3 regions of the Streptomyces sp. NPDC091280 genome follow, and region 3 is predicted to be linked to each of the others. Evidence: riboswitches for the same ligand, from Rfam matches in the RefSeq annotation. Region 3 holds a riboswitch; each other region holds the start of a gene.

Region 1 (10,102 bases), on a different contig from region 3:
TCGACCGGCAGCAGCCGCCGCGCCGCGAGTTCCTCGGCCGCCGCCCTGATCCGGGCCACGTAACCGGCCGCGTCGCCGTACCGCTCCTCGACGCTCGGGCGGGAGTCGCCCGTGATCAGCCGCTCGTCCTCGGTGGCCGCGAACGGGAACGTCGAACCGCTGAACTCGTGCAGCGCGCCGTGCCCTTGACCCGGGGCGCGGGTGTTCCAGCCGGTGTAGGTACCGAGCGGCACCGACACCATCGGGGCGCGCACGCCCGCCGTCTCGTTGCCGTCGCCGTCGACGGCCGGGACCAGCACCGTGTAGCCGTGCGCGCGGTCCGCGACCGGCGGCACACTCGAACGGTCCACGGCATACAGCTCGTTGGGCCCGTACGGCCGCAGCGCCGAGGGCACCGCCGGGAACCGCCGCGACCACTCCGCCATCGTCACCAGGCTGCCGTCGGCGACGGTGGGCACCGTGCTCGGCGGCGGCTCCACCTCCTCGCTCACCCATGCGTCGAGCGCGTCGAGGACGCCCCGGAACAGCGCGGACGTGGCGACGACGTTCTCGACGTGATTGCAGATGCCCTTCCCCGGAGACTGCGGCGTCGGACTCGCGACATGCTGGCTCGACGACCACAGATAGCCGCGCACGTTCGGCGGAAATCCCAGGTCCCGCCCGTCAGTTGTGGTGTGGACCAGCGAGCCCCGGCGCTGCCAGTACTCCGTGGACGTCTGCGTGTGCAGCACCTTGGGATCGCTCGCGCGCTTCATGATCGCGTCGCGTGCGCCGGTCAGATGGTCCACCGTCTCGGCGTACGCGAAGGGGAAGGCGTCGGCCGCGTTGAGATGGTCCTCGTACTGCTGGCCGCCCGGCACCGTCAGGTTGGCGAACCGTGCGGTGTCCAGCCGTCCCGCGCCGGAGACGTGCGGCAGCAGTCCGTCGAACACCCGGCGGCCTTCGGCGTCCTCGTTGAGACCCCGGTGGATGAAGTCGCGGATGGCGCGCCCGGTCTGCGAACGCCCCCAGCCGTACACGTAGTTGATCTCACCCACCGGTTGCGCCGGGTCGTACCGCAGAGCGCTGACCAGGTCGCGCACGGCGACGAGACCGAGGCCGAGGACGAGGGGTTCCTCGGCCTCGTAGGTCAGTTCGTAGATCCAGCCCGGGCGCAGTCCGCCGTCGACATACAGGTCGCCGCGGCTCGGTACGACGGCGACGGCCTGTGACCTCAGGTCGGTTCCGCCGCCCTGCAACCGGGCGAACCGCCATGCGGCAGCAGGGAGTTCCTCCGGCGTACTGTGCGCGTACCGTCGCCGGGTGAGCCGCGCGGTGTGTTCGCTCGCCGCGCTCACGGGGGACGGTCTCGTGCTCGTCCAGCGCGACAGCGGCAGCGAGAAGGTGGGCTCCTCGACGATGAACTCGGCCGTGGTCAGGCCGCGTACGGGCTCCGTGCCGCGCCTCGCCACGGGCAGGTCGAGCAGCAACCGCCCGTCACCGGGCAGCAGATCACCCTGCCAGGCGCCGAAGACGACCGTGTAGCCGCGCCGTAGAAGGTAGCCGTTGCCCGCGTCGGCGAGGGTGCGGGGGCGGTTGGTGTGCGGGGCGTCGCAGAAGTACTGGACGGCCCGCTTGTTGCCCCGGTTCCCCCAGTCGAAGAACAGCCGTCCGCGTCCGCCGTCGACCGGTCGCAGGATCTCGACGTCCCCGCTGAAGCGCACCAGACCGTCACCGTCGCGCGGCGCGAGGTCCAGATCGGTGATCGAGCGGAGGGCGGGCGCCTCGGGGTCCACGGCGTAGTGGGCCGTGGCGGTGAGCACTTCGTACGCCCCACCCTCGGCGAAGCGATGACCGTCCGCGAACGGCTCCCTGCGCCGGACTTCCAGTCGTACGGCGTTCATCGCGCGGCCTCCAACCGCGCCGGGCGCCAGCCCAGTTCGGGCGCGACCAGGTGCAGCACGTCGTGCAGGATCTGTTCGTACTCCTCCCGCCGGAACTCGTACGGCAGCTCAAGACGCAGCTCCGAGACCCCCGACACCACGGGATCCGCCGCCAGTTGCTCCAGGATCTGATCCGCCGTGCCGACCACATCGGGCGCGAACAGGGTCCGCCTGGGGCCCTGCGGGGCGAGGGTGCGGGCATGCCGGCTCTCGGCGTACGCCCGGTAGCGGGCCCTGGTGGTCCGGTCCGCGCCGTCGAACGGGACGACGACGCGGCCCACCGCGACCCGGGCGGCGGGCTGGACGCGCCGGTACGCGGCGAGCAGGTTCGCCTGGGCCGTGGTGAAGTCGTCGGTGTGCTCGCCGGTGACGATGTTCCCGGACAGCAGATTGAGGCCGCTCTCACCGGCCCAGCGGGCCGAGCGCAGACTCCCGCCGCCGTACCAAATCCGGTTCACCAGGCCGGGGTTGTGGGGTTGCAGGCGCGGTCGCTGGACGTTGCCCGGTGACTCGATCACCGTGTCCGGGCCGCCCAGGTAGTCGCCGCGCAGGTTGTCGACGACACGGGCGACCCGGCCGTACGACAGGTCGAAGGCGCGCCAGTCGCCGTCGTACACCAGGTCGCCCAGCAGCTCGGCGTGCGGCATGCCGGTGCTGAAGCCGACCTGGAGCCGCCCTCGGGACAGCACGTCGGCCAGTGCCAGGTCCTCGGCCAGCCGGAACGGGCTCTCGTAGCCGATCGGGATGACCGCGGTCCCCAACTCGACGCGCTCGGTGCGTTGTCCGGCCGCGGCGAGGAACACCGCGGCCGAACCGACGCCGTGTTCGAGGTGCCGCTGCCGGATCCAGGCGCCGTCGTAGCCCAACCGCTCGCCGTACTCGAAGAGTTGGAGGGTCTCCTCCAGGCCCGTGTAGGGGTCGTCGTCGGCGAAGTTGCCCGGGGTGAGAAAGGCGAGGGAGGTGATGCTCATGCGGTCCGCGTCCTCAGGTCGTGGTCGGTCCGTCGGCCGGGGATCGCCGCGAGCAGTTCGCGGGTGTATTCGTGCTGGGGGTGCGTGAACAGGTCCTCGGGGGCGCCGGTCTCGACGACACGGCCGGCCCGCATGACCGCGACCTCGTGCGCGATCTGCCGTACGACGGCCAGGTCGTGCGAGATGAACAGGTAGGCCACCCCGATGTCGGCCTGCAACTCGGCGAGCAGGTCGAGGACTTGGGCCTGGACGGAGACGTCGAGGGCGGACACCGGTTCGTCGCACACCACGAGATCGGGGGAGAGGGCGAGCGCCCGTGCGATGGCGACGCGCTGCCGCTGTCCGCCGGAGAGTTCCGCCGGGCGGCGGTCCAGGGTCGCGGCGGGCAGGGCGACCCGGTCGAGCAGGTCGCGGGCCCGGTCCAGCCGGGAGGCGCGGTCGCCGACCTTGAAGGCGCGCAGCGGCTCGGTGATGACCTCGCCGATGGTGAACCTCGGGTCGAGCGAGGCGTACGGGTTCTGGTAGACGAGCTGGGCGCGTCGGCGCAGTTGCCGGGCCTCGGCGCCCCGGGCGGTGGTGATGTCGGCGCCGTCGAACAGGATGTGTCCGGAGCTCGCGTCGGTGAGGCGGAGCACCAGGCGGGCGGTGGTGGACTTGCCCGAGCCGGACTCGCCCACCAGGGCCAGGGTCCGGCCGCGGTGGAGGGTGAGGCTCACGTCGTCGACCGCGCGCAGGGTCCGGGACTCGCCGCCCGCCCGGGGGAGCCTGAACTCCTTGACGGCGTTGCGGAGTTCCACCAGCGGCGTCGGGTCGGTGGCCGGAGGCGCGGTCGCCCCGGCGCGGGGGATCGCGGTCGTCAGGCTCGGCGCGCTGGCCAACAGGCGTCGGGTGTACTCGTGTTGGGGGTCGGCCAGCACCTCGCGGGTCGCCCCGGCCTCGACCACCCGCCCCTGGGACATGACGACGAGGCGCTGTGACCGGTCGGCGGCCACCGCGAGATCGTGGGTCACCAGCAGGATCGCGGTGCCCGACTCCTCGGTGAGGCTCTGGAGATGGTCGAGGATGACGCGTTGCACGGTGACGTCGAGCGCGCTGGTCGGCTCGTCCGCCACGATCAGCCTCGGCCGGGCGGCGATCGCGATGGCGATCAGGGCGCGCTGCCGCATGCCGCCGGAGAGTTCGTGCGGATACTGCCGGGCCCGGGTGGCCGCGTCCGGCAGTCCGGCCCGGTGCAGGATGTCGACCGCCTCCGCCGGCGCGGAGCGGCGGGTCGCGAGGCCGTGGATGCGCAGCACCTCGGCGACCTGCTCGCCGATGCGTTTGACCGGGTTGAGGGAGACCGAGGGGTCCTGGGGGACCAGGCCGATCCGCGCGCCGCGCACGGTGCGCAGTTCCGCCTCGCTCAGCGTGGTGAGGTCGTGCCGGCCGAAGCGGATCGTGCCCGCGTCGATCGTGGCGTTGGCCGCCAGGAGCCGGGTGATGGCATGCGCGGTGGTGCTCTTTCCGGAGCCGGACTCGCCGACCACCGCGGTCACCTCGCCCGGACGCACGTCGAGATCGACGTCCCGCACGGCCGGTACGGTGCCGCCGCGGGTGCGGTACGACACGGACAGGCCGCGTATCTCCAGCGCGGCGTCCGCGCCCGCGCCGGGGTCCGGGTCGGTGCTCGGTGTCGTGCTCAAGTCCTCATCCGTTCCAGGTGTGTTCGGCGGGTGACCGGTCATGACTGCCGGGACCATTCGCCGTCCAGCGCGCGTGCGACGCGGTTGGTGGCCAGCACGGTCGCCGCGATGGCGAGGCCGGGCAGCGCCGTCAACCACCAGGCGTTGGCGAGGTAGTTGCGGCCGTCCGAGATCAGCGTGCCCCATTCCGGTGCCGGTGGCGGGGCGCCGTAGCCGAGGAAGCTCAGGGCCGACACGGCGAGGATCGAGGAGCCGAAGTCGAGGGTGGCCAGGACGATCACCGGACCGGCCGCGTTGGGCAGGACGTGCCGGCCGAGCACCGAGTACCAGCGTGCCCCGCACGAGCGCGAGGCCTCGACGAAGACCGCCTGCCGTACCCGCAGCACCTCCGCCCGGGTCACCCGCGCGAAACCCGCCACGCTGGCGACACCGACGGCGACCGCCACCTTGACCGTGCCGTAGCCGAGCGCGGTGACCAGGGCCAGGGAGAGGAACAGTGCCGGGATGGAGAGGAGCACGTCGACGAAGCGCATCAGTACGTCGTCGACCCAGCGGCCCACGAAGCCGGCGACCAGCCCGATCAGGCTGCCGACGACGAAGGCGACCGCGACCGCGATGAGGGTTGCCTTGAGGGAGAGTTGGGCGCCGTGGACGACCCGGGAGAACACATCGCGGCCGAGTTCGTCGGTGCCGAACCAGTGCGCGCCGCTCGGGCCCCGGAAGTTCTGCGAGGGTATCCCCGCCAGCGGGTCCCGGGAGGTGAACAGGCCGGGCCGGAACGAGGCCAGCACGACCAGGACCAGGACGAGGACGGAGAGCAGCAGACCGGGACGGCGCACCAGGAACCGCAGGACCCGGCGCACCTCGACGCGGCGTCCCGGCCCGGACCCTGGCCCGACCGGCCGCGCGGGGCCGAGCGCGGCATCGGCGGGGGTGCCGGCGGCGGTGTCGTCGACAAGACCCTGACTCATACGGTGACCGCCTTCCGGCCCGAGGTCATCACGATCCGCGGATCGAGCAGTGGGTAGACGAGGTCGACGAGCAGGTTCGTCAGGACGAAGATCAGCGCGCCGAACACCACCACGCCCTGCACCAGCGGGATGTCCTGGGCCGTGACCGCGGCGGCCGTCACCCGGCCGAGGCCGTCGCGCGAGAACACCGTCTCGACGACCACCGAACCGGCGATCAACTGCCCGACCAGCAGGCCGACCACGGTGAGCGCGGGCAGGGACGCGTTGCGCAGGGCGTGCCGCAGATGGACGCGCCACCGCCCGGCGCCCTTGGCCCGGGCGGTCTCCACATAGGCCTGGTCCAGCGCGGTGAGCAGGCTCTTGGCCAGGACCTGTGCCACCTGCGCGCCGGTCGGGATCGCCAGCGTCAGGGCCGGCAGGATCAGCCCCCGCAGCCCGTCGTTGCCGAACGCGGGGAACCAGTGCAGGCGGAAGGAGAACGACTCGACGAGCAGCAGCCCCACCCAGAACGTCGGGACCGACACCCCCAACGGCGGCAGGGACAGCAGCAGTTGGCGCAGCCACCGACGCGAGGTGTAGGTCGCGACCACCGCCAGGCCGCCGCCGAGCAGCACGGCGAGGAGCAGCGCGGCGCCGGTCAGCTGGAGGGTCTGCGGCAGGGCGTCGGCCAGTGTCGAGGACACCGGCCGGCCCGTGGAGACGGAGTTCCCGAAGTCCCCGCGCACCGCCCGGCCGAGGTAGTCGGCGTACTGCGCCAGGACCGGCTTGTCGAAGCCGTACTCGTGGCGCAGCGCCGCCAGTTGGGCCGGGTCGACCGTCCCGGAGTCCATTCCGGCACTCGCCATCGCCGTGACCGGATCGCCCGGCAGGAAGTCGAGGACCAGGAAGGACACCGTGTAGGCGGCCCACAGCACGCCGACCGCCTGGGCGAGCCGTTTGATCGCGTAGCGGCGCACGGGTCAGCCGATCCAGGTGTCGTGCAGCTGGATCCGGCTGGAGGCGTCGAAGTTCAGGGCGTGCACCTTCTTCGCCACGCCGATCTGGGTCTGGAGCTCGACCACCGGCGCGTAGTAGGCGTTCTTGACGAGCAACTCCTGCGCCTGCTGCACGAGTTGGGCGCGCTTCGCGGTGTCCGTGGTGGCCGCCTGTCCGGTCAGCGCCGTGTCGAGCGGGCTCGCGGGCAGGCGGTAGAAGTTCGCCAGCTTGGTGGAGAAGGAGCTGCGCAGGATGTCGGGGTCGGCGCGGGTGATGTTGCTCCACGCCACGTCGAAGTCGCCGGACTGGAGGGTCGGGGCGAGCTGGGTGACCTGGAGCTGCTTGAGCGTCAGACCGATGCCGACGGCCTTCAGTTGCTGCTGGATCAGCTCCAACGCGGGCTGGTTCGTGGCCGAGTTGGGGATCCAGTCGACGGTGAGGCTCAGCTTCTTGCCGTCCTTCGTCCGGACGCCGTCGCTGCCGGTCTTCCAACCGGCCGCGTCCAGCAGGGACTTCGCCTTGGCCGCGTCGGTCGTCAGGTCCGAGGACAGGTCCGTGTAGTCGGGTGTGGTGTGCGCCAGGACGCTGGTCGCGGGCTGGGTCCCGGTCGGGAACACCGCGTCGGCGATCTGCTTGCGGTCGATGGCGAACCCGATGGCCTGGCGCACCCGCGCGTCCTTCAGGACCGGCCGCGAGTTGTTGAGCGCCAGCCCGAACACCACGCCCGGATTGGCCCGCCGCTGGAGGGTGACCTGACCGCCCTTGAGCGCCGCCTCGTTGGCCTTGCCGACGCTGCTGATCGCGTCGACCTGCCCCGACTGGAGACTGCCGGCCCGTACTCCCGCCTCGGGCACGACCTTGAAGACCACCTTGTCGAGGTAGGCCTCCCCGCTCTTGCGCCACAGCGAGGAACCCCACGCGTATCCGGTGCGCTTGGCGAGCGTGATCGACTGGTTCTGCACATACTGCTTCAGCACGAAGGGCCCGGAGCCGACCACGCCCTTGCTGCACTTCTCCTGCGGGCTCCGCTGCACGCTCGCCGACGACTCGATGCCCAGCGAGTGTGTCGAAGTGGCTTGCAGGAACTGGGCGTTGGGCTGCTGGAAGGTCACCTTCACGGTGAGCGGGTCGACCACGGTGGTGCTCTTGAGGCCGCTCAGATAGCCCTCGGCGAGGGTGCCCAGCGCGCCGAGCTTCGGCACCGCGTCGAAGTTGTCCTTGACCACCTGCGCGGTCAGCTTGGACCCGTCGCTGAAGGTGACACCCGATCTGAGATGGAACGTGAACGTCGTCGCGTCGGAGCTGATGTCCCAGCTCTTCGCCAGCCACGGCACGATCTTGCCGGTCTGGGGGTTTTGGTCGGTCAGCGAGTCGACGATCTGCCGCACCGAGTAGATGGTGTCGTTGCTGGCCACCTGCTGCGGGTCCACGCAACCGGCGTCGGAGCCCACCGCGAAGGTCAGCGTCCCACCGGACGTGGCCCGGCCGCCGGTGTCGCCGGCGCCACCGCCCCCCGATCCGCAGGCGGTCAGCAGGAAACTGGTGGTCACGAGAGCGGCCGTAGCCGCCCGTCGGGTGGTTCGGGAGACCGGATGTGCTGTCACGGGAGAGGTGCTCCTACTCGTGTCACCCCGTGCACACGGACCTGTGCGGAACGTGGCGGGGCGCGCGGACGGTATCGACCCCGGCGGGGTGGATCCGGTGGGGCGGGGAGGACGTGCCGGCCGGCACGGGACGCGCCCGCGCGCATGTCGACTCGTCGAAGAAGGGAAGGTGAAGGGGGAAACGGGGCTGTGCCGGAGAAACAGCGGTGACGGATGTCAGGCTCTGCGGCCGGACCTGGTCAGCTGTGACAGAGACAGCCGGCGCAGCGCTTCAGGTCGATGTGGCGCCGACGGGAGAGCCGGGAGAAAACCACGGCGTCGGGACAGGAGGCACTCAGGTCGTAGCTGTCGGGCACGCCGTCCTCCATGTCCGGGACCCCGGTCACGGGGTCGCGCGCTTGCAGAGTCGTCAGTGTCTCTGCCGGGCTTTCACCTGGAGCACCCCACCGCGTCGGAGGGTTGCCGGTCAGCCAGCCAGGGCTTGTTGCTGACACTCGATGCCACTGGAGATCGTAGGGAGTCGTCTCGCTGTGCGTCAATGCCGGGGCAGAGGTCCGGCGTCGGGGAAACTTCTGAACCTGCCGTCGCGCGGTCGCGGACGAGGCTCTCCCCGCCCTGCCCCCACGGCACTGAGTCGATCGCTCCCTCTTCCCGAACTGCCGTCTGCCGCCTGCCGGTTCACGGCCACCAGAGGACCCACCATGAAGCGCTACATCCTCACCGGCGCGCCCGGTGCCGGAAAGACCACGATCCTGCGCCGGCTGCGCGCGGACGGATTCGACGTCGTCGAGGAGGCCGCCACCGCGGTCATCGCCCACGAGCAGGCCGGGGGAGACGCCGAGCCCTGGACCCGGCAGGGCTTCGTCCGGAAGGTGGTCGATCTGCAGCGTCTGCGACAGGTGACGTCCGTGACGGAGGGCGTGACCCGGCAGGTCTACGACAGGTCTCCGGTGTGCACACACGCCCTCAGTACCTACCTCGGCCGCCCCGCGCCGGCCGCGCTGCTCGCCGAGATCGACCGGGTCACCCGTGACCGGATCTATGAACCGCAGGTCTTCTTCGTCCGCAACCTCGGATTCTGCGAGCCCACGGCCGCCCGCCGGATCAGCTTCGAGGAGTCCCTCGTGTTCGAGCGCGTCCACGAAGAGAGCTATCGGCGGTTCGGCTACGACCTCGTGGAGGTACCGGCCGGTGACCTGGCCGACCGGGTGGCGCTGATCGCGGACACCATCGCCCGACTCACCGACGACGTGTCCGACCGCGGGGCCTGAGCGGTGGTTCCGGGAGGGTGCGGTCACCGCAGCGGTCGACGCCCCCGGTCGTCCCACCGCTCGGACGCGTGGTGGACGCACCTTTCCGGGTGTGCTTTGATCCGGCCATGGACACAACTGGCCAGGCACACACGGTGCTGCTCGACCCGTTCTGGGTGAGCCGCCGCGCCGACCAGTTCGACGAGGTCTGTTGCTGATCGCCGTTCCACGGCCCCTTCCCCGCACCCCTTCGCTCCCTCGCAACCGGTAACCCCCGTACGGCCGTTGAGTCGCTGTGCGAGGAGACGCCGAGCGCCGTCCGCTCCCTCTTCGCGCTGCCCGACGACCCACGGGTGGTGACCGGGCACGTCGACTCGCGCCGCTTTCGCGGCTCCACGCGCACCGGTGCCGAGGACCGGCGGACGGCCCCGACCAGCCGCACGCCCACCAGCCGCACAGCAGTCGCCGCAGAGGAGAACGCCATGACCACCGCCGCCCGTCTCGACATCCTCAGGGCAGGGCCCCGCTTCGGCGCCGAAGTCGCCGGCGTCGACCTGACCGCGCCCGTCGACGAGAGCACCGCCGAGGAACTGCGCCGGGCCTTCCGCGACCACAAGGTCCTCGTCTTCCGCGGTCAGCATCTGACGCCCGATCAGCAGGTCGCCGCCGTAGGCCTGTTCGCCCGGCCCTTCGACCACCCCACCGCGCTGAAGCACCCGGACAACCC
Region 2 (10,102 bases), on a different contig from region 3:
GCAGCAGCTCGCCGCGGGTCCCCACTAGGGCGGCCTTCATCCCGGTGCCGCCCACGTCGAGGGCGATGACATGTCTCACGGGGGACAGTGTGGCCCGCCGACCCGCGAGAGGTCTAGTCCACTCACGTGGTGTAGACCTTATGGGTTCGCGGAGCGAACGTCACGACAGCAAAGGTTGGGGAGTCGTAGTGCAGCGGCGCAGGACAGGAATGATCGCGGCGACGTCCGTACTGGGCATGACGGCGGTCCTCGGCGGCTGCGGCCTCGGCGGCGGCTCCGGCGACGTCACCCTCAGGCTCGTCGCCGCGGACTACGGCGACTCCGCGTCCAACAGTTCGCGGAAGTACTGGGACGGGCTCGTCACGGCGTACGAGGCCAAGCACCCCGGTGTGCGGGTCGACGTCAGCGTGTACTCGTGGAACGAGGTCGACGCCAAGGTCAAGGCGATGGTCGACGCGGGCAAGGCCCCCGACATGGCGCAGATCGGGGCGTACGCCGACTACGCCACCGAGGGCAGGCTGTACTCCACCGCCGACCTGCTCTCCATCCCCGTGGAAGCGGACTTCCTGGAGCCGCTCGCGGACGCGGGGCAGGTGAACCAGGTCCAGTACGGCATGCCGTTCGCCGCGTCCACGCGCGTCCTCTTCTACAACAAGACCCTCTTCGCCAAGGCCGGCCTGACCCCGCCCAAGGACTGGAGCGAGCTGGCGGCGGACGCGCGGGCGCTGAAGGACCGGGGCGTGAAGTACCCGTTCGCGCTGCCGCTCGGCTCCGAGGAGGCGCAGGCCGAGACCATGCAGTGGCTGCTCGGCGGAGGCGGCGGCTACACCGACGACCTCGGCAGCACCTACACCCTCGACTCCACGGAGAACATCTCCACCTTCACCTGGCTGCGCGACAACCTCGTCGCCAAGGGGCTGACCGGGCCCGTCGCCCCCGCCGAGCTGAATCGCGCGGACGCGTTCGCCGCGTTCGCGAACGGTGACGTAGGCATGCTCAACGGACACCCGACGCTCATCCAGCAGGCGGCGAAGAAGGGCGTCAGCTTCGGCACGGTCGCGATGCCCGGACGCACCGGCAGGGCCAAGACCACGATGGGCGTCGCCGACTGGATGACCGCCTTCAAGCAGAACGGCCACCGCGACCAGATCGGCGACTTCCTCGACTACGTCTACAGCGAGAAGAACGTCCTCGCCTTCTCCCGCGAGTACGACCTGCTGCCGGTGACCAACTCCGCGTCGAAGGTGATGGAGGCGTCGCGGCAGGACCGGGCCTTGCGCCCGTTCCTGGAAGAACTCCCCCTCTCCACGCTCTACCCGGTCGGCAACACCTCCTGGGCCACGGTCAGCGCCGACATCAAGCAGCGCATAGGGCAGGCGGTCGCCGCGCACGGCAGCCCCGGCGCGGTACTGGGCCAGCTGCAGGCGGCGGCCACGCTCGCGGAGAGCGGGAAGTAGCGGGAAGCAACGGGAAGCAGGGGACCGGTCAGAGGGAGGCGGGGCCGTTGTCAGTGGCGGGCGCTACCGTGCGGAACATGGACAAGGACCGCCCCTCGCGTCTCCCTCCCCTGCACCGGAGGGAACAGGACATCCTCGCGCTGGAGCGCCGCGGCTTCCCGGGCCCCGGCGCGAAGGAGCGCGCGATACGCGAGGAACTGGGCCTGGCCCCCGTGCGCTACTACCAGCTGCTCAACGCCCTGCTGGACGACGAGCGGGCGCTAGCCCACGACCCGGTGACGGTGAACCGGCTGAGACGGGTCCGTGAGACACGGCGCTCGGAGCGGTGAGGACCCGGCCGACGGCAGACCCCTGGCCGACCGGGCGAGGGGTGCGGTCGGCCCGGCCCGGATAGGGTCGAGGCATGGGCAGCCCTGAGGACTCCACCGGACACCACGACCCCGCAGCTCCCCCGCCCGCACTGCCGACCCCCGTCACCCGCGCCGGACGCGAGGGCCTCGAAGCGATCCTGGCGAAACCGGCCGCCGCGGTGGTCGGGCTCGACTTCGACGGCACGCTCGCCCCGATCGTCGCCGACCCCGAGCAGGCCCGCGCGCACCCGGGCGCGGTGCCCGCGCTGGCCGCCCTCGCGCCGAAGGTCGCCGCCGTCGCCGTGGTCACCGGCCGCCCGGCCGGAGTGGCGGTCCGCAACGGCGGCTTCGCGGGCGTACCCGGCCTGGAACACCTGGTCGTCCTCGGCCACTACGGCACGGAGCGCTGGGACGCGGTGAGTGCCACGGTCAGCGCCCCCGCCCCGCACCCCGGCGTCGCCGCGGTCCGCGCCGAACTCCCGGGCTTCCTGGACCGTATCGGCGCCTGGCAGGGCACCTGGATCGAGGAGAAGGGCCGCGCCCTCGCCGTCCACACCCGCCGCGCCGACGACCCCCAGGCCGCGTTCGAGGCGCTGCGCGGCCCCCTCACCGACTTCGCCGCCCGCCACGGCCTGATCGTCGAACCGGGCCGTATGGTCCTGGAGTTGCGCCCGCCCGGCATGGACAAGGGCGTGGCGCTCACCGAGTACCTGCGCGAGACCGGCGCCGAGTCCGTCCTTTACGCGGGCGACGACCTGGGCGACCTGCCCGCCTTCGCCGCGGTGGAGAAGCTCCGCTCCGACGGCGTCCCCGGCCTGCTGGTGTGCAGCGGCAACGACGAGGTCGCGGAACTACGCGAACGCGCGGACCTGGTGGTGGACGGCGCGGCGGGAGTCGTGGCCCTGCTGTCCGCGCTCGCGGCTCAACTCGGCTGATCCCGCAGGGCGTTCAGCTGGTCCAGGAACCACTGGGCCGGCGGCAGCGCCGTGGCCGCCGCGGCCAGCCGCTTCGTCCGCCCGGCGCGTTCCTCGTCCGGCATCGTCAGGGCCTCGTGGAGGGCGTCGGCCGTGGCGACGACGTCGTACGGGTTGACGGGGATCGCGTCCTTGCCGAGTTCCTGGAAGGCGCCCGCCTCGCGGGACAGGACCAGCGCGCAGCCCTCGTCGGAGACGACCGGGACCTCCTTGGCGACCAGGTTCATACCGTCGCGGATGGGATTGACGAGGACGACGTCGGCGAGGCGGTACGCGGCCAGGGAGCGGGCGAAGTCGTCCTTGACGTGCAGGACGACCGGGGTCCAACCAGGCTTCCCGTAAAGGGAGTTGATCTCCTTCGCGAGCCGTCGCACCTCGGCCGTGTAGTCCCGGTACACGGCGAGGTCCTGCCGGGACGGGTAGGCGAAGGCCACGTGCACGACCCGTTCCCGCCACTCGGGGTGGTCGTCGAGCAGTTGCCGGTACGCCAGCAGGCCGCGCACGATGTTCTTCGACAGCTCGGTCCGGTCCACCCGGACGATCGTCCTGCGGCCCTCGCCGATCTCCTCGCGCAGCGCGGCCATCCGCTCCTCGACGTCCGGCTCGTGCGAGCGGACGCGCAGGAAGTCGGCGTCGGCACCGAGGCTGTGGACGCCGATGAACGTCTTCCGGGTGATCCGCTCGCGCCCGGTGTCCGGATCGCGCCGCACATGCTCGACCGCCCGGGGAGAACCCGTCGGCCACAAGGGGAGCCACCGGTAGGGATCGAGCCCCTGCACGCAGTTCTGGAACGCCGTCGCCCACGGCCAGGTCAGGAATCCCACCCGGTCCGCGCCGAGCAGGCCCTCCATGAGCCGTACCTGGATGTCGTCGGGCAGCATCCCGAAGTACTCCACCGGCGCCCACGGCGTGTGCGAGAAGTGGCCGATCCGCAGATCCGGCCGCAGTTCCCGCAGCATCCCCGGCACCAGGCACAGGTGGTAGTCCTGCACCAGCACCGCTGCCCCCTCGGCGGCCTCCTCCGCCAGCGCCGTCGCGAACGCCCGGTTGTACGTCTCGTACGACGCCCACTGGCGCCGGAACTCCGCGTCGAAGACCGGCTCCAGCGGGGTCTGGTAGAGCATGTGGTGGACGAACCACAGCACGGAGTTGGCGATGCCGTTGTACGCGTCGCTGTGCACGTCCGCGGGGATGTCCAGCATCCGTACGCCGTCCTCGCCGACCGCGCGCCGTACCGCCTCGCGGTCGCCGTCGGACAGCGCCGAGCACACCCACAGGGCGTCCGCGTCCGGGCCGATCGCCGACAGCCCGGACACCAGCCCGCCGCCGCCGCGCCTGGCGCGCAGCGCACCGTCGTCGCCGACCTCGTAGGAGACCGGGCCGCGGTTGGACGCGACGAGCACCTGGGCCTTCGCGGCCGACGTAGCTGACGTAGCTGACGTAGAAGCCATACGGCACAACCTAGCCCGGCCCGGAAACGCTCAAACGTGCGGACGGGGCGGGTTACGCCACCTTGCGGGACTGGTACTCGGCGATGTCCGCCATCGGCGGCCGTTCCTCCGTGTCCACGGAGTACGTGCGCGGCTCGAAACCGTCCGGACCCCGCTCGAACTGGGTCAGGGAGGGCCGGACGAGATGCCCGCGGGCCAGCCGGAGCTGGGCCGTGCGGTAGATCTGCGCGGCCATCCGCCCCAGCGCCTGCCCGTCCTGGTGCCGGTGCTTGCGCACACCGACGTCGACCTGCGCGAGCGCGTCCAGGCCCACCAGGTGCAGCGCGTCGACGAGCATGCCCAGTTCTACGCCGTAGCCGACGGGGAACGGCAGCTGCTCCAGCAGCGAGCGGCGGGCCGCGTACTCACCGCCCAACGGCTGGACGAATCCGGCCAGTTGGGGCCAGTGCATGTTCAGCAGCGGGCGGGCCATCAGCTCGGTGACCCGGCCGCCCTGTCCGGCCGCGCCGGCGAGCGGGCGGTCGTACATCGCCTTGACGAGGTCGACGCCCGGGTCGGTGAGCAGCGGGCCCACGATGCCGGTGACGAAGTCGGAGGAGAACTCCTTCAGGTCCGCGTCGACGAAGCAGACGATGTCCCCGCTCGTCACCAGCAGGGAGCGCCACAGCACCTCGCCCTTGCCGGGCACGGCGGGGATGCGGGGCAGGATGTCGTCGCGGTGCACCACCCGGGCGCCCGCCGCGGCGGCCACCTCGGAGGTGCGGTCGGTGGACCCGGAGTCGACGACGACGATCTCGTCGACGAGGGGGACCTGCTGCATGAGGTCGTGCCGGATGACGGCGACGATCTCGCCGACCGTCGCCTCCTCGTTCAGCGCGGGCAGCACGACGGAGACCGACTGGCCCGTGCGGTGCTTCGCGGCCAGGATCTTGTGGAGCGGCCGGTCGGTCAGGGACCAGGAGCGGGTGCTCAGCCAGTGCTCGACTTCCTTCAGCACGTTGCGCGGCTCCTCTGCGTTCCATCTCGCGGTTCGGACGGCTCACTCAACTGTCCTGGCCTTCGGTTACAGTCTTGAACAACGCTGATGACCATTACATGTCCGAGGCCGTCGGCGAGACAATTGCATACACAACTGAACACCGCTCATCCAGAGGGGCAGAGGGATACGGCCCGTTGAAGCCCCGGCAACCCTCCAGCCGGTCTTGTCGCATGTACACGTACATGTGCCGAGGCTCCCGGCTCGGGAAGGTGCCAAATCCGTCTCACGGCGAAACGCGTCGTGAGGAAGATGAGGAAAGGGCCTCGCCTCCATGGCTGCGCAGACTGTCGCAAGCACCACGAACACCGCGAACACTGACACCGGCTCCGCGAACGCCGTCGATCTCGGCCCCGCCACCGCGCTCTCCTGCCGCGAATGCGGCCACCGCGTCCCGCTCGGCCCGGTCTTCGCCTGCGAGGAGTGTTTCGGCCCGCTGGAGATCGCCTACGACTTCTCGGGCTACGACACCGAAGAGCTCCGCAAGCGGATCGAAGCGGGCCCCGCGAACATCTGGCGCTACGCGTCCCTCCTGCCCGTCCCCGCCGACGTGGCGACCAAGCCGAACATCAACCCCGGCTGGACCAAGCTCGTCCAGGCCGACAACCTCGCCCGCGCACTGGGCGTCGACGCCGGCAAGCTGTTCGTCAAGGACGACTCCGGCAACCCGACCCACTCCTTCAAGGACCGTGTCGTCGCGCAGGCCATCGAGGCGGCCCGCGCCTTCGACTTCACCACCCTCTCCTGCTCCTCCACCGGCAACCTCGCGGGCGCCGTCGGCGCCGCCGCCGCCCGGGCCGGCTTCCGCTCCTGCGTGTTCATCCCGCACGACCTGGAGCAGGGCAAGGTCGTCATGGCCGCGGTCTACGGCGGCGAGCTGGTCGGCATCGAGGGCAACTACGACGACGTGAACCGCTTCTGCTCCGAGCTGATCGGCGACCCGGCCGGCGAGGGCTGGGGCTTCGTCAACGTCAACCTGCGGCCGTACTACGCGGAGGGCTCCAAGACCCTGGCGTACGAGATCTGCGAGCAGCTCGGCTGGCGGCTCCCGGACCAGCTGGTCGTGCCGATCGCCTCCGGCTCGCAGCTCACGAAGATCGACAAGGGCCTCCAGGAACTGATCAAGCTGGGGCTCGTCGAGGACAAGCCGTACAAGATCTTCGGCGCCCAGGCGGAGGGCTGCTCGCCGGTGTCCGTGGCCTACAAGGCCGGGCACGACGTGGTCCGCCCGCAGAAGCCGAACACCATCGCCAAGTCCCTCGCCATCGGCAACCCGGCGGACGGGCCCTACGTCCTCGACATCGCCCGGCGCACGGGCGGTGCGGTGGAGGACGTGGACGACGAGCAGATCGTCGAGGCGATCAGGCTGCTGGCCCGCACCGAGGGCATCTTCGCCGAGACGGCGGGCGGGGTGACCGTGGGCGTGACGAAGAAGCTGATCGACAACGGCCTGCTGGACCCGACGCTCACCACGGTCGTGCTGAACACCGGCGACGGCCTCAAGACCCTGGACGCGGTCGCCGACACCGGCCTCACCGCGACCATCCGCCCGAACCTGGACTCCTTCCGAGAGGCTGGCCTCGCATGAGCGTGACCGTCCGCATCCCCACCATCCTGCGCACCTACACCGGCGGCAGGGCCGAGGTCGCCGCCGAGGGCGCCACCCTCGCCGAGGTCATCGGCGACCTGGAGAAGAACCACACCGGCATCGCCGCCCGCGTCCTGGACGACCAGGGCAAGCTGCGCCGGTTCGTCAACGTCTACGTCAACGACGACGATGTGCGGTTCGAGCAGGGGCTGGAGACGGCGACTCCGGACGGGGCCGGCGTCTCGATCATTCCGGCCGTTGCCGGGGGTTGATCGTTACCCTCGGTAACGTAGATTACCGAGTGTTCATCGAATTGCCTCTTCCGCGAGAGAAGCGGAGGGGGCAATTCTCTATGGTTGAGCACGGTACAGTTGGGGAACGCGCTCCATCCCGCATGCCGAACGCATATGAGTACCGGCTCCTTGTGCGACGAGAAGTAGCCAAAGTGTGTGGCTCTTTTGCGCCTTATGTGCCCTTTATCGGGCCCGACTTGCCCTGAAGTCGGACGAATTCTCCGTAAATTCCCGACCGGTCCTGCCCGGAATTCTCGTCGGATTGACCTGTTGCAGACGGCAGTTGGACGGATACATTCGGCCGCGGTCGACGCGTTCCGGCGCACGCCCCCAATCCTGTGGGGGGTGAGGTCTGACCCGGATCCGCGAAGTGCGGATCCGTGCAAGGGCCAGTAATAGGGGAGTTAGGCATGGCTCAGGGCACCGTCAAATGGTTCAACGCGGAGAAGGGGTACGGCTTCATCGCGGTCGACGGTGGTGCGGATGTTTTCGTCCACTACAGCGCGATTCAGATGGACGGCTACCGCACCCTGGAAGAGGGTCAGCGGGTCGATTTCGAGATCTCGCAGGGTCAGAAGGGGCCGCAGGCGGACATGGTCCGGCTCGCGACCGGCTGAAGCACGCGCCGACGAACAGCAGCGACGTTCTTCGTTCCTCACCGAAGGGCTCGTACTCCTGGGGGGTCACCTCCTGGGGTACGGGCCCTTCGGCGTGCGAGCCTCCTGGTCGGGGGTGCCAGTACTCGGGAGCCGCTTGCACTCGACCATGCCGAGTGCTAATCATTGGCGTTAGCACTCTGAAGGTGAGAGTGATAACGAAGGATCGGGTCGGTGAGGCCCGCAGGCCAGGTGGCGCAAGGAGCCACGGGGCAGGCGAGCCGTCCGTCGCGGGCGCCAGCGCGGTCCGGAGCAATCCACCCCAGTCCGGGAGGACCACTTCACATGGCCAAGATCATCGCGTTCGACGAGGAGGCGCGGCGAGGCCTTGAGCGCGGCATGAACCAGCTCGCCGACGCCGTCAAGGTCACCCTCGGCCCCAAGGGCCGCAACGTCGTCCTTGAGAAGAAGTGGGGCGCCCCCACGATCACCAACGATGGTGTCTCCATCGCCAAGGAGATCGAGCTGGAGGACCCGTACGAGAAGATCGGCGCCGAGCTGGTCAAGGAAGTCGCCAAGAAGACGGACGACGTCGCCGGTGACGGTACGACCACCGCGACCGTCCTCGCCCAGGCCCTCGTCAAGGAAGGCCTGCGCAACGTAGCCGCCGGCGCCAACCCGATGGCCCTCAAGCGCGGTATCGAGAAGGCCGTCGAGGCCGTCTCCGGTGCCCTCCTTGAGCAGGCCAAGGACGTGGAGACCAAGGAGCAGATCGCTTCGACGGCCTCCATCTCCGCCGCCGACACCCAGATCGGCGAGCTCATCGCCGAGGCGATGGACAAGGTCGGCAAGGAAGGCGTCATCACCGTCGAGGAGTCGCAGACCTTCGGTCTTGAGCTGGAGCTCACCGAGGGCATGCGCTTCGACAAGGGCTACATCTCGGCGTACTTCGCGACCGACATGGAGCGTATGGAGGCCGTCCTCGACGACCCGTACATCCTGATCGCGAACTCCAAGATCGCCAACGTCAAGGACCTGCTCCCGCTCCTGGAGAAGGTCATGCAGTCGGGCAAGCCGCTGCTGATCATCGCCGAGGACGTCGAGGGCGAGGCCCTGTCCACGCTGGTCGTCAACAAGATCCGCGGCACCTTCAAGTCCGTCGCCGTCAAGGCTCCGGGCTTCGGCGACCGCCGCAAGGCCATGCTCGGCGACATCGCCATCCTCACGGGCGGCGAGGTGATCTCCGAGGAGGTCGGCCTCAAGCTGGAGAACGCGACCGTGGACCTCCTCGGCCGCGCCCGCAAGGTCGTCATCACCAAGGACGAGACCACCATCGTCGACGGCTCCGGCTCCGCCGACCAGGTCGCCGGCCGGGTCAACCAGATCCGCGCCGAGATCGAGAACAGCGACTCGGACTACGACCGCGAGAAGCTCCAGGAGCGCCTGGCCAAGCTCGCCGGTGGCGTCGCCGTCATCAAGGCGGGCGCGGCCACCGAGGTCGAGCTCAAGGAGCGCAAGCACCGCATCGAGGACGCCGTCCGCAACGCGAAGGCGGCCGTCGAGGAGGGCATCGTCGCCGGTGGCGGCGTCGCGCTCATCCAGGCGGGCCACGTCTTCGAGAAGCTGGAGCTCGACGGCGACGAGGCCACCGGTGCCGCGATCGTGAAGCTGGCCCTTGAGGCCCCGCTGAAGCAGATCGCCGTCAACGCCGGCCTCGAAGGCGGCGTCGTGGTGGAGAAGGTCCGCAACCTCACCCCGGGTCACGGCCTCAACGCCGCGTCCGGCGAGTACGTCGACCTGGTCAAGGAAGGCATCATCGACCCGGCGAAGGTCACGCGTTCCGCTCTGCAGAACGCCGCCTCCATCGCCGCGCTCTTCCTCACCACCGAGGCCGTCATCGCCGACAAGCCGGAGAAGGCCGCGGCCCCGGCCGGCGGCGGCATGCCGGGCGGTGACATGGACTTCTGATCGACCCCTTCCGGTCGGTCAACGGTCTTACCGAGGGCGGTACTTCCTGCTTCTGGCGGGGGGTACCGCCCTCGGGCGTGTCCGGGATCACAGGCCGAGGGGCGGGACGGCCGGAATGACGGGCTTGGCCCGGAGGTTGTTGTTGACGCATGATCAATGCATACGCACATACCGTCCGGTACCCCGTGCCTGGTAGTCCGAGGAGCCCTCACACGTGTCTACGACCGCCCCCGCCTCCCGAGCGGCCGAAGTCCTCGCCCGCCCCATCGTCCTCAACGGCCTGACCGTCCCGAACCGGATCGTGATGGCGCCGATGACCCGGCAGTTCTCCCCGGGCGGCATCCCCGGCGAGGACGTGGTCGGGTACTACTCCCGCCGGGCCGCCGCGG
Region 3 (10,102 bases):
TGTTGGCGATCGACTCGTAGCGCACCACGGCACCGGTGTGCGGGGCGTGCAGCACCTGGCCGTTGCCCGCGTAGAGGCCGACGTGGTGGTAGTCGCCGTAGAAGATGACCAGGTCGCCGACCTTGAGGTCGCTCTCGCTGTAGATCCGGGTGCCGGCGTTCGCCTGGGCCTCGGAGGTGCGGGGGATGGAGACGCCCGCCTGCGCGTAGGCCCAGGAGGTGAGGCCGGAGCAGTCGAAGGAGGAGGGGCCGGAGGCGCCGTAGACGTACGGGGAGCCGATCACGGACTGGGCGGCGGCGAACGCGGAGGCGGCGCGGCCGGAGGCGGAACCGGTGTTGCCGAGGTTCACGCGGGAGGTGGAGCGGCTGGCCGCGTTGGCCTGCTCCTGGGCGAGGGACGCCTTCTCCGCCGCCGTCAGGGTGTTGAGGATCTTCTGGGCCGCGGCCAGCTTGGCCTTGACCTCGTCCTTCTTCTTCTTGAGCTCGGTGCGGGTGGCGGAGAGGTCCTTGAGCTTGGTGCTCGCCTCCGCGCGCTCCTGGGCGAGTTCGCGCTGCTTGCTCTGGATCTTCGTGAGCGCCTCGACCTGCTGAGCGCTCAACTGGTCCATCGTGGACGCCTTGTCGAGGTAGTCGCTCGGGTCCGAGGACAGGAAGAGCTGGATCGACGGGTCGATGCCGCCGGTGCGGTACTGGGCGCTGGCCATCGTGCCGAGGCCGTCCCGGAGCTTGTTCAGCTCCTCCTGGCCGCGGGCCACGTTGTCCTGGATGGTGGAGATCTCCTTCTGGAGCTTCTCCTGCTTCTCCTGGGCCCCGTCGAGCTTCTCGGTGGCCTGCTCGGCCTGCTCGTAGAGGGCGTCGACCTTCGCCTTGACCTCGTCCTTGCTGGGCTTCTCGCTCGGCGCGGCGTTGGCGGCCTGGGCGCTGATGGCAACGGCGGCTGCGGCTGCGGTGGTCAGCACGGTGACACGCGCGCGGCTCGGCTGCTTCGGTCGACGATGGGACGCCACGGAGTCGAGCTCCTTCTATTGAGTGATCACCCGTTCGGAGGTTCGAGGCATGACCCTAGTGATGATCCTGTGATCAGTTCAAATCCTCACACGAAAAAATGCCGTCACTCAAAGCATTCTTTGCCCATAACCCACATGCAGTGATGGTCGATTGACACTACGTTGCGTGACGGTTCGGTCAATTCCGGCATTAACCCTGTACGTTGACCTTCACGACAGTCGCTTCAGGAGTACCGCAGAAGCGACGGGCCGCGCGCCCGCCTTCGCGATGCCGTCGGCCACCTCGCGGTCGGTCGACGCGACGATGACGGGCCGGCCGGGCGGCTCCGCGCGCACCAGCTGGCGGATCAACTCGTCGGCGGTGACGCCCGGTTTGGAGAACAGCACCCGCACTCCGCGCGGCGGCGCGAGCAGCACCGGCGCGGCCAGCTCGGCCCCGTCGAAGACACAGGTGACCTCGGCGCCGGTCTGCGCGGCCAGCTGCGAGAGCTGCCCCAGCAGCCTCAACCGCTGCTTCTCCAGGGGCATTTGGGGATAGCCGGTCTTGGTGACGTTGTAGCCGTCGACGACCAGATGGGCCTGCGGCAGCGCGAGCAACTGGTCGAGGATCGCCGGGTCGTGCTCGGACAGCGCCCGCGCCGCGATGTCCTTCGGGGTCATTCGTCCCGGTTCGACCGCGTCCACGGTCTCGGCGGGCCGTACCGAGACGGGCGGCAGGGCCAGTTCCCGGCGCAGCCCCTGGGCCGCGTCCAGCACGGTGTCGAGCAGCAGCCGTACCCGCATGTCCTCGACGCTGCGTCCCTCCCGGGCCGCCTTGCGGGTGGCCTCCAGGGCCGCCTCCGCCTCGGCCAGCCGGGCCTTGAGCCGCCGGGTCTCGGCCTCGCCCGCGGACACCTGGGCCTGGCCCTCGGCGCGCGACGCGTCCGTCTCGGCGCGCAGCTTGCGCAGGGCGGCCTCACCGCGCTTGACATCACTGAGGGCGGAGCGCAGCTTGCGGTGCAGCGACTCCGCTTCCTTCTTCGCCGCGTCCAGTTCGGTGCGCAGCCGCTCGGTCTCGGTCCGGGTGGCGTCCCGCGCCTGCGCCAACTCCTCGCGCAGCCGGTCCAGTTCGGCCCGGTTCTCCTCGTCGGCGCGCTCGGCGTCGGCGCGCAGCGCCTCCTCGCCGGCGGCGGTCACCAGCTTCACCCAGCCGGTGGGGCGCAGCACATAGGCCGCGGCCGCCACATCGAGCGGGTCCGCGGCCGGGGGCGGCGCGCCGGAGTCGAGCGCCCCGGTGAGTTCCGGCTGCGCCTCTCTCAGCTTCTCCCCGATCCGCTGCCGGAACAGCGGGTCGGTCTCCAGCGCGGAGGCCATGGCGTTGCCGGCGAACTTGGCGCGCCGGTTGGGTGCGAAGCGGGCGTACTGGCGCAGCTGTGCGGGCAGTTCGGCGACGGTGAGCCCGCCGAACCCGTCGGAGACGATCTGCACGACCCTTCTCCGCACCCCGTCGGGCAGCGGACGGTCGAGCACCTCGGCGGCGCCGTCGCCCGGCCCCCCGCCTGAGTTCTCCACCATCCCTCACACCCCAATACCTGTGCGGGGCCACTCCCTCTCAGGAGCCGGCGCCCGGCCTGTCCACGAGTTCCACCTGGTCCACGGCATTGCACCAGCGGCAGCGCACCGATTCGATGGTCTCACTGACCACCTCGCGCTCCTCCACCTTCGGCTCACCCGCCAGGTCCAGGTGGAGGTACTCCACGACCTTCGACGAACGCGTCACGTCGAAGCGCGTGAGGTTGCCGCAGAGGGTGCAGCGCCACCGCGTCGAGGCGGTCGGCAGGGGTACCGTCATCGTGGCTGTCCGCTTCCTTCTTGTTCCAGTTTCCGTGATCGCCGGTCTGCCCGGCGAGTGTGGCTCGTAACCCTACGGCCTGGCGGGTACTCGCCGCTCGGCCGTCCACAGCGGCGAGGCACGCTGACCCGGTACGTCCCGTTACGCCATGCTCTGTGTCCATGATCAGCAACTGGGCGACCGCGTCCGTCAGAGCCCTCCGGAACACCTCCGCACCGATGACGTACACCCTGATCGCCCTGTGCTGCCTGATCTTCGTCCTCGGCCCGTCCTCGGGCTTCGTCCCGTCCTACGGCACCGGGGACGCGCTGCTCGTGGCGCAGCGGACGTACTTCCGCCACTGGGGCGTGGTACCGGCCGACCTGTTCGCCGCCCCCGCCCGCGAGGCCCTGACCCCGGTCACCGCCCTCTTCGTCCACGGCAGCTGGGTCCACCTCCTCGGCAACATGCTCTTCCTCTACGTCTTCGGAGCGATGACGGAGGAACGGCTCGGCCGGGTCGGGTTCACCCTCTTCTACCTGGTGTGCGGCTATCTCGCGCTGCTGGGGTACGCGGTGGCCAACGCGGACTCCGCGCAGTCGCTGGTCGGCGCGTCCGGGGCGATCTCGGCGGTCCTCGGCGCGTTCCTGTACCTGTTCCCCCGGGCCCGTGTGACGAGCCTCCTGCCCTTCCTCTTCTTTCTGCCGCTGCGGTTCCCCGCGTGGGTGGTGCTGCCGTTCTGGGCGGCCCTGCAATGGCTGGCGGCGGGGCAGGCGGCACAGGGGCCGGGGGTGGCGTACCTCGCCCACCTGGTGGGCTTCACGCTCGGGTTCTGCTACGCGTGGGTGCGATTCGGCCGTGCGACTAGAGTGAGGGCCGCCCCAGCAACGGTCCCCGAGGGAGAGAACCAGCCGTGATCACCGCGATCGTCCTCATCAAGACCAGCGTGGACCGGATTCCGGAGATCGCCGAGTCGATCGCCGCGCTCGAATCCGTGAGCGAGGTCTTCTCCGTCACCGGCACGTACGACTTGATCGCGATGGTGCGGGTACGCCAGCACGAGGATCTGGCCGAGGTCATCCCGGGCCGGATCAGCAAGATCCCGGGGGTGGAGGGGACGGACACGCACGTCGCGTTCCGGACGTACTCGCAGCACGACCTTGAGGCGGCGTTCGCCATCGGGTTGGACTCGTGAGGTTGGGCGCCTAGGGGGGTGGGGGCCCGGATCGTGTGCGGGTGACCGGTTTGTTGTGGCTGGCCGCGCAGTTCCTCGGGCCCCTGGGGGGTTGTCCCTGAAGGCGTTTGCCTCACACCGTCGGGACGCAGCGGCCGTTCTCCGTGCGGTAGTTCCACTTGGCGCCGTCGGTCACCAGTTCCCGCACGGCCGTCACGAAGCGGTCCACGTGCTCGTCCGGGGTGCCCGCGCCGAAGCTGACCCGGATCGCGTTGAGGGACTTCTCGCCCGGGGCCGCCTCCGGGGCACCGCACTCGCCCTGCGTCTGCGGGTCGGTGCCGAGGAGGGTGCGGACCAGGGGGTGGGCGCAGAAGAGGCCGTCGCGGACGCCGATGCCGTACTCGGCGGAGAGGGCGGCGGCGAAGTGGGAGCTGTTCCAGCCCTCGACGACGAAGGAGATGACGCCGACGCGCGGGGCGTCGTCGCCGAAGAGGGAGAGGACCTTCACCGCCGGGATCCCGGCCAGGCCCGCCCGGACCTTCTCGATGAGGTACTGCTCGCGGGCCACCAGCGTGTCGAAGCCCGCCTCCGTGAGTGCCTTGCAGGCCGACGCGATGGAGTAGGCGCCGATGACGTTCGGGGAGCCGGCCTCGTGGCGGGCGGCGCTGTCGTGCCACTCGACGTCCACTCCCCCGCCCTCGCGCCGGGTGACCTTGCGGCTGGCGCCGCCGCCCGCGAGGTAGGGGTCGGCGGCCTGGAGCCAGTCGGCGCGGCCGGCGAGGACGCCGGAGCCGAAGGGGGCGTAGAGCTTGTGGCCGGAGAAGGCGATCCAGTCGACGTCGAGGTCCTGGACGGAGACCGGGTGGTGCGGGGCGAGCTGGGCGGCGTCCAGGACGATCCGGGCGCCGTGGGCGTGCGCGGCGGCGGCGAGTTCGCGGACCGGCCACAGTTCGCCGGTGACGTTCGAGGCGCCGGTGACGCAGACCAGGGCCGGGCCGTAGGGGTCGCGGGCGGCGAGGGCCAGCTCCAGGGTCTCGACGGCCTGGGCCGGGGTGCGCGGGGCGTCGAGGTAGGTGACCCGGGCGTCCTTCCAGGGCAGCAGGGACGCGTGGTGCTCGGTCTCGAAGACGAACACCTGGCAGTCGGCGGGGAGGGCCGCGGCGAGGAGGTTCAGGGAGTCCGTGGTGGAGCGGGTGAAGACCAGCTGGTCCTCGGGACGGCAGTCCAGGAACTCCTCGACCGTCCGCCGGGCGTTCTCGAAGAGGTCCGTGGAGAGCTGCGAGAGGTAGCCGGCGCCGCGGTGGACGCTGCCGTAGTAGGGGGCGTAGGCCGCCACGTCGTCCCAGACGCGCTGGAGGGCGGGGGCACTGGCCGCGTAGTCGAGCGCCGCGTAGGTGACTTCGCCGCCCGTGACGAGCGGGACGGCGACATCCCGGCCGAGAACGGGCAGCGGGGCACAAATGGTCCGGGGGGCGGCCGTGGTGACGACAGACATGGCGAACTCCTGTGAGAGGCAAGGGGGTTCCGCCGTGCGAGCGCGGACGGCTCCAGCACGGAGGAGGTGAAAGGGGGTATGCGGAGGCGGGGCTCGACGCCCTATCGCATTCGCTTGCTCACAGAGGGCTCCCTCGATGACCAGGACCCCTGGTGTCTTTCGAGGGGCCCGCGCTTGCCGAGGACCTCGCTGCCCACGGCCTGGTCTTCACCCGGGGCACCCCGCCACGGACGGAGGGTTGCCGGACAGTCGGCCGGGGCCTCATGACTGTCACTCATGACCTGATCGGAAAACTTACGTGAGGTGATCGCCGCCCCGCAACCCGTGTCCGGATCGCGGGACGACGTCACAGAATCACATCGCGGTATGACAACCGCCGCTGGGCTACGCGTTGGTGGCCGCGGCCCAGCGCTCCAGGGTCCGCTTGGCCGCCCCCGAGTCGATCGACTCGGCGGCCTTCTCCATCCCGGCCCGGATCCGGTCCGCCAGCGGCCCGTCCCCCCGCTCCAGCGCGACCAGGGCAGCCGCCGAGTTCAGGAGTACGGCGTCGCGGACCGGGCCCGGCTCGCCGTCCAGCAGCCGGCGGGCGACGCCCGCGTTGTAGTCGGGGTCGGCGCCGCGCAGGGCCTCGACGGGGACCAGGTCGAGACCGACGTCCCGGGGGTCGAAGGACTCCTCGGTGACCTTGCCGTCGCGGACGGTCCACACCCGGGAGGTGGCGGTGGTGGTCAGCTCGTCGAGACCGTCGTCGCCCCGGAACACCAGCGCGGACGAGCCGCGTTCGGCCAGTACGCCCGCGATGAGCCCGGCCATGCGGGTGTCGAAGCAGCCGATCGCCGACGAGGTGACCTTCGCCGGGTTGGTGAGCGGGCCCAGGAGGTTGAACGCGGTCGGAATGCCCAGCGCTCCCCGGACCGCGCCGACGAACCGCATCGAGGGGTGGAACTTGGCCGCGAAGCAGAAGGTGATCCCGGCCTCCGCCGCCACCCGCGCGACCTGCTCGGTCGGCAGGTCCAGGTTGATACCGAGCTTCTCCAGCACGTCGGAGGAGCCGCTCGCGGAGGACGCGGCGCGGTTGCCGTGCTTGACGACCTGCGCGCCGGTGCCCGCGATCACGATCGCGGACATCGTCGAGATGTTGACCGTCTTGGCCCGGTCGCCGCCCGTACCGACGATGTCGACGGCCGGCCCCGGGATGTGCAGCGGCTTCGCGTGGGCGTACATCGTCTCGACGAGACCGGTGATCTCCTCGACCGTCTCGCCCTTGGCGCGCAGCGCCACCAGGAAGCCCGCGATCTGCGCGTCCGCGGCCTCACCGCTCATGATGCGGTCCATCGCCCACGCCGTGTCGGCGGTGCTCAGATCCTGCCCGGCCAGCAGAGCACTCAGCACGTCGGGCCAGGAACGGGCCGCCGCGGTGTCGCCTCCAGCGGGGGTCACAGCGCTCATAAGGCCGCTCCTGGGTGTCGTAAGAGAGGGGAACTCCCACAAGAGGGAGCACGTGCCCACCCTATCCAGCCGGGAGGACCCCGGAGAGGCGCTGTCCGTACCCCGGACGACGATGCCCGGGTCGGCGTCCGGCGTGCGACCCGGGGAGCGTTGCGGCGGCGCTCGGACCGGCTCGCCGAGTCGTGGAGGACACCGACTATCAGTGGGGAACGACGGACTTGTTCGGCATCCGTCGAATTCGACGCACGCGACCGCAGCATCTCCGGCAGATCCCATTCCGCCGCCGTGCATAAGACCAACATGAATAGATCTGGGCTCACGAATGTTGGCCGACCGGGTTGATCAACTCGATCGAACGTACCCCAGCACTCAACGTGACGCAACCATGTTCAAGCGTCACCGACTCTGGGTATGAGGCCGCGACAGCGGGTGGTCCGTCGTGATCCCACTCACCGTCCCGGACGCCCAAGGGCTCCCTTCCGAATCCGGTGAGCGTGTGCCTAGACTGGCCGGGCTTCACACAAGTCGGCCGTTCGGACGGGGGAAAGTCGAGTGGTGTGCGAGGGACTCTTCAGGGCTTGGAACCGCGCTTTTCGCGTGATGTCGCCCAGAGTCGGAGCCGGGCGATAGCCGACAGGCAGCGCCCCTGGTACGCACGCTTCACTCACCCTTTCATCGCGGCAATTCCCACCAGCTGTGCGCCATGAGCAAAACTTCGCCGGACTAGAGGAGAACCACTCTATGACGACGCCATTAGCCAGTCCGGACGTCCTGGAACCGGAAATGATTCGCCGGTCGGTGGACGAAGCGCTCGCCGAATTCCTGACGGAGAAGGACAGTTCCGTCAGCCAACCTCATCTGCCGTATCTCTCCGGCCTGGTCCGGGATTTCCTGTCGGGCGGGAAACGCGTTCGCCCCCTGCTGTGCGTGACCGGCTGGCAGGCGGTCGGCGGCGGCGAGAACGCCGGCCCGGTGTTCCGGGTGGCCGCCTGCCTGGAGATGTTCCACGCGTTCGCGCTCATCCACGACGATGTCATGGACCTGAGCGACACCCGCCGGGGCCGCCCCACCGTGCACCGCGCCCTGGCCGCCCAGCACGCCTCGTGCCGGGGCCCGGACGAGGTCGAGTGGTTCGGCATGAGTGCGGCGGTGCTGCTCGGCGACCTGGCACTGACCTGGTCCGACGAGCTTCTGCACGGGGCCGGTCTCACCCCCGCACAGTTCGAGGTGGTGCTGCCGCTGGTGTCCCGGATGCGCACCGAGGTGATGCTCGGCCAGTACCTGGATCTGCACGCCACCGGGGAGTTGACGGACGACGTCGAGGCCACGCTGAACGTCTACCGCTACAAGACGGCCAAGTACACGATCGAGCGCCCCCTGCACGTCGGCGCCGCCATCGCGGGCGCGGACGCCGGGGCCATGGCCGCCTTCACCTCGTACGCCCTCCCACTGGGCGAAGCGTTTCAGCTGCGCGACGACCTCCTCGGCGTCTACGGCGACCCGCGGGTCACCGGCAAGTCGCGCCTGGACGATCTGCGCGCCGGCAAGAACACCACGCTGACCGCGCTCGCCCTGCGGGCCGCGGACGCGCGGCAGGAGGCGACGCTGCGCCGGCTGGTGGGCGATCCCTCGCTGGACGAGGAGGGAGCGAGCGTGGTGCGCGGGATCTTCGAGGCGGTCCGCGCCCGGGAGACCGTCGAGCAGATGATCGACGACCGGCTGCGGCAGGCACTGGGCGCGCTCGACGACGCGCCGTTCACCGCCGACGCCGTCGGCGCCCTAAAGCGAATCGCCCGTACGGCCACGACGAGGGACTCATGACCACTGAAATCTCCGCCCCCGAGACCGCCGCCGCCCCCGGCATGATGCGCCACTGGCAGCGGAGCACCGAGCGGTTCGCCGAGGTGTTCCAGCAGCGCATCGGCCACCGGCCGCAGATGGTGCAGCTGACGGACGCCGAGCTGCGGGAAGTCATCGACGCGTGCAATACGGCGGTCGCGGCCTTCGGCAAGTCCGTGTCCGACGAACGCTGGATCTCCTACATGGATGTCGTCCGGTGGTCGCAGAGCGCCCGCCACATCAGGGACATGGAGGCGTTCAAGGCGGTCTGCATCCTGAATTGCGTCACCTTCGTGTGGGACGACATGGACCCGGCCCTGCACGACTTCGCGACGTTCCTCCCCGAACTGCGCAAGATATGCAAGCGGTACTACGGCGAGGAGGACGCCCGTTTCGCCTACGAAGGCGCCCGCGCTTTCGTCACCAGCGATCACATGTTCCGCAATTCCCCCATCAAGGAAGTACTCTGCAACACCTCCCCGGAACAGTACTTCCGGTTCCGCGTGACAGATGTCGGCGTCGACTTCTGGATGAAGATGTCGTACCCGATCTACCGCCACCGAGAATTCACGGAACACGCGAAGTCCGGCCTTGCCGCGCGAATGACCACCAGAGGCCTGGCGATCGTCAACGACTTCTACTCGTACGATCGCGAGATCGCGCTGGGACAGATCACCAACTGTTTCCGGCTGTGCGACGTATCGGACCCCGAAGCGTTCGAGAAGTTCTTCCAGGAGCGGTTGGACGACATCGTCGAGGACGTGGAGTGCATCAAGTCGTTCGACGAGATCACACGCGATGTCTTTCTGGACCTCATCTACGGCAACTTCGTCTGGACCACGAGCAACAAACGGTACAAAGCAGCCGTGAACAACGTCAATTCGCGTATTCAATAGGAGAGCGAGAGACGTGAATCCGGCCGAGGTGTCCGAAAAACCCGCCCGTTCCTGGTCCTTCGGCGCCGCCCCGGGCGCGGTGCCGCTGCTGGGGCATGTGCTCGCGCTCTGGCGCCGTCCGCTTGAATTCCTGGCCGCCCTGCCCGCGCGGGGCGATGTGGTCGAGATCAGGCTCGGGACCAGCCGCGCCTATCTCGCCTGCCATCCCGATCTGGTCCACCACGTCCTGGTCAACCCGCGGATCTTCGACAAGGGCGGCCTGTTCGACAAGGCACGGCAGCTGCTGGGCAACAGCCTGTCGGTGTCGCGCGGCGACGAGCACCGCCATCAACGGCGCGTGATCCAGCCGGCGTTCCATGCCACGAAGATCGCCGAGTACACCGCGGCCGTGGGGGACGACACCCGGGCCGCGATCGGCGCCTGGCAGCCCGGA

What was found. A riboswitch is a leader RNA that binds a small molecule or an ion and turns the genes downstream of it on or off. The one in region 3 is predicted to bind S-adenosylmethionine.
Region 1: another riboswitch for S-adenosylmethionine. It lies ahead of ACIQPR_RS22420 (ABC transporter substrate-binding protein); the one in region 3 lies ahead of ACIQPR_RS30720 (aminotransferase class V-fold PLP-dependent enzyme).
Region 2: another riboswitch for S-adenosylmethionine. It lies ahead of thrC (threonine synthase); the one in region 3 lies ahead of ACIQPR_RS30720 (aminotransferase class V-fold PLP-dependent enzyme).

What each region holds. Positions count from the first base shown of each region.
Region 1 covers NZ_JBIVUZ010000007.1:269,867-279,968, reverse strand. The annotation lists gene ACIQPR_RS22445 (alpha/beta hydrolase domain-containing protein) at 1-1,883, opposite strand, end outside; gene ACIQPR_RS22440 (LLM class flavin-dependent oxidoreductase) at 1,880-2,893, opposite strand; gene ACIQPR_RS22435 (dipeptide ABC transporter ATP-binding protein) at 2,890-4,632, opposite strand; gene ACIQPR_RS22430 (ABC transporter permease) at 4,614-5,546, opposite strand; gene ACIQPR_RS22425 (ABC transporter permease) at 5,543-6,502, opposite strand; gene ACIQPR_RS22420 (ABC transporter substrate-binding protein) at 6,506-8,125, opposite strand; SAM riboswitch class IV at 8,515-8,627, opposite strand; gene ACIQPR_RS22415 (AAA family ATPase) at 8,827-9,396, shown strand; gene ACIQPR_RS22410 (TauD/TfdA dioxygenase family protein) at 9,858-10,102, shown strand, end outside.
Region 2 covers NZ_JBIVUZ010000001.1:1,233,457-1,243,558, reverse strand. The annotation lists gene ACIQPR_RS05755 (ROK family protein) at 1-79, opposite strand, end outside; gene ACIQPR_RS05750 (extracellular solute-binding protein) at 210-1,457, shown strand; gene ACIQPR_RS05745 (DUF3263 domain-containing protein) at 1,535-1,786, shown strand; gene otsB (trehalose-phosphatase) at 1,861-2,742, shown strand; gene ACIQPR_RS05735 (trehalose-6-phosphate synthase) at 2,730-4,232, opposite strand; gene ACIQPR_RS05730 (glucosyl-3-phosphoglycerate synthase) at 4,285-5,229, opposite strand; SAM riboswitch class I at 5,373-5,527, shown strand; gene thrC (threonine synthase) at 5,543-6,856, shown strand; gene ACIQPR_RS05720 (MoaD/ThiS family protein) at 6,853-7,128, shown strand; gene ACIQPR_RS05715 (cold-shock protein) at 7,560-7,766, shown strand; gene groL (chaperonin GroEL) at 8,091-9,713, shown strand; gene ACIQPR_RS05705 (NADH:flavin oxidoreductase) at 9,928-10,102, shown strand, end outside.
Region 3 covers NZ_JBIVUZ010000011.1:9,826-19,927, reverse strand. The annotation lists gene ACIQPR_RS30745 (NlpC/P60 family protein) at 1-1,006, opposite strand, end outside; gene ACIQPR_RS30740 (NYN domain-containing protein) at 1,217-2,560, opposite strand; gene ACIQPR_RS30735 (hypothetical protein) at 2,598-2,837, opposite strand; gene ACIQPR_RS30730 (rhomboid family intramembrane serine protease) at 2,999-3,733, shown strand; gene ACIQPR_RS30725 (Lrp/AsnC family transcriptional regulator) at 3,730-4,011, shown strand; gene ACIQPR_RS30720 (aminotransferase class V-fold PLP-dependent enzyme) at 4,124-5,485, opposite strand; SAM riboswitch class IV at 5,651-5,767, opposite strand; gene trpD (anthranilate phosphoribosyltransferase) at 5,870-6,934, opposite strand; gene ACIQPR_RS30710 (polyprenyl synthetase family protein) at 7,676-8,755, shown strand; gene ACIQPR_RS30705 (hypothetical protein) at 8,752-9,669, shown strand; gene ACIQPR_RS30700 (cytochrome P450) at 9,698-10,102, shown strand, end outside.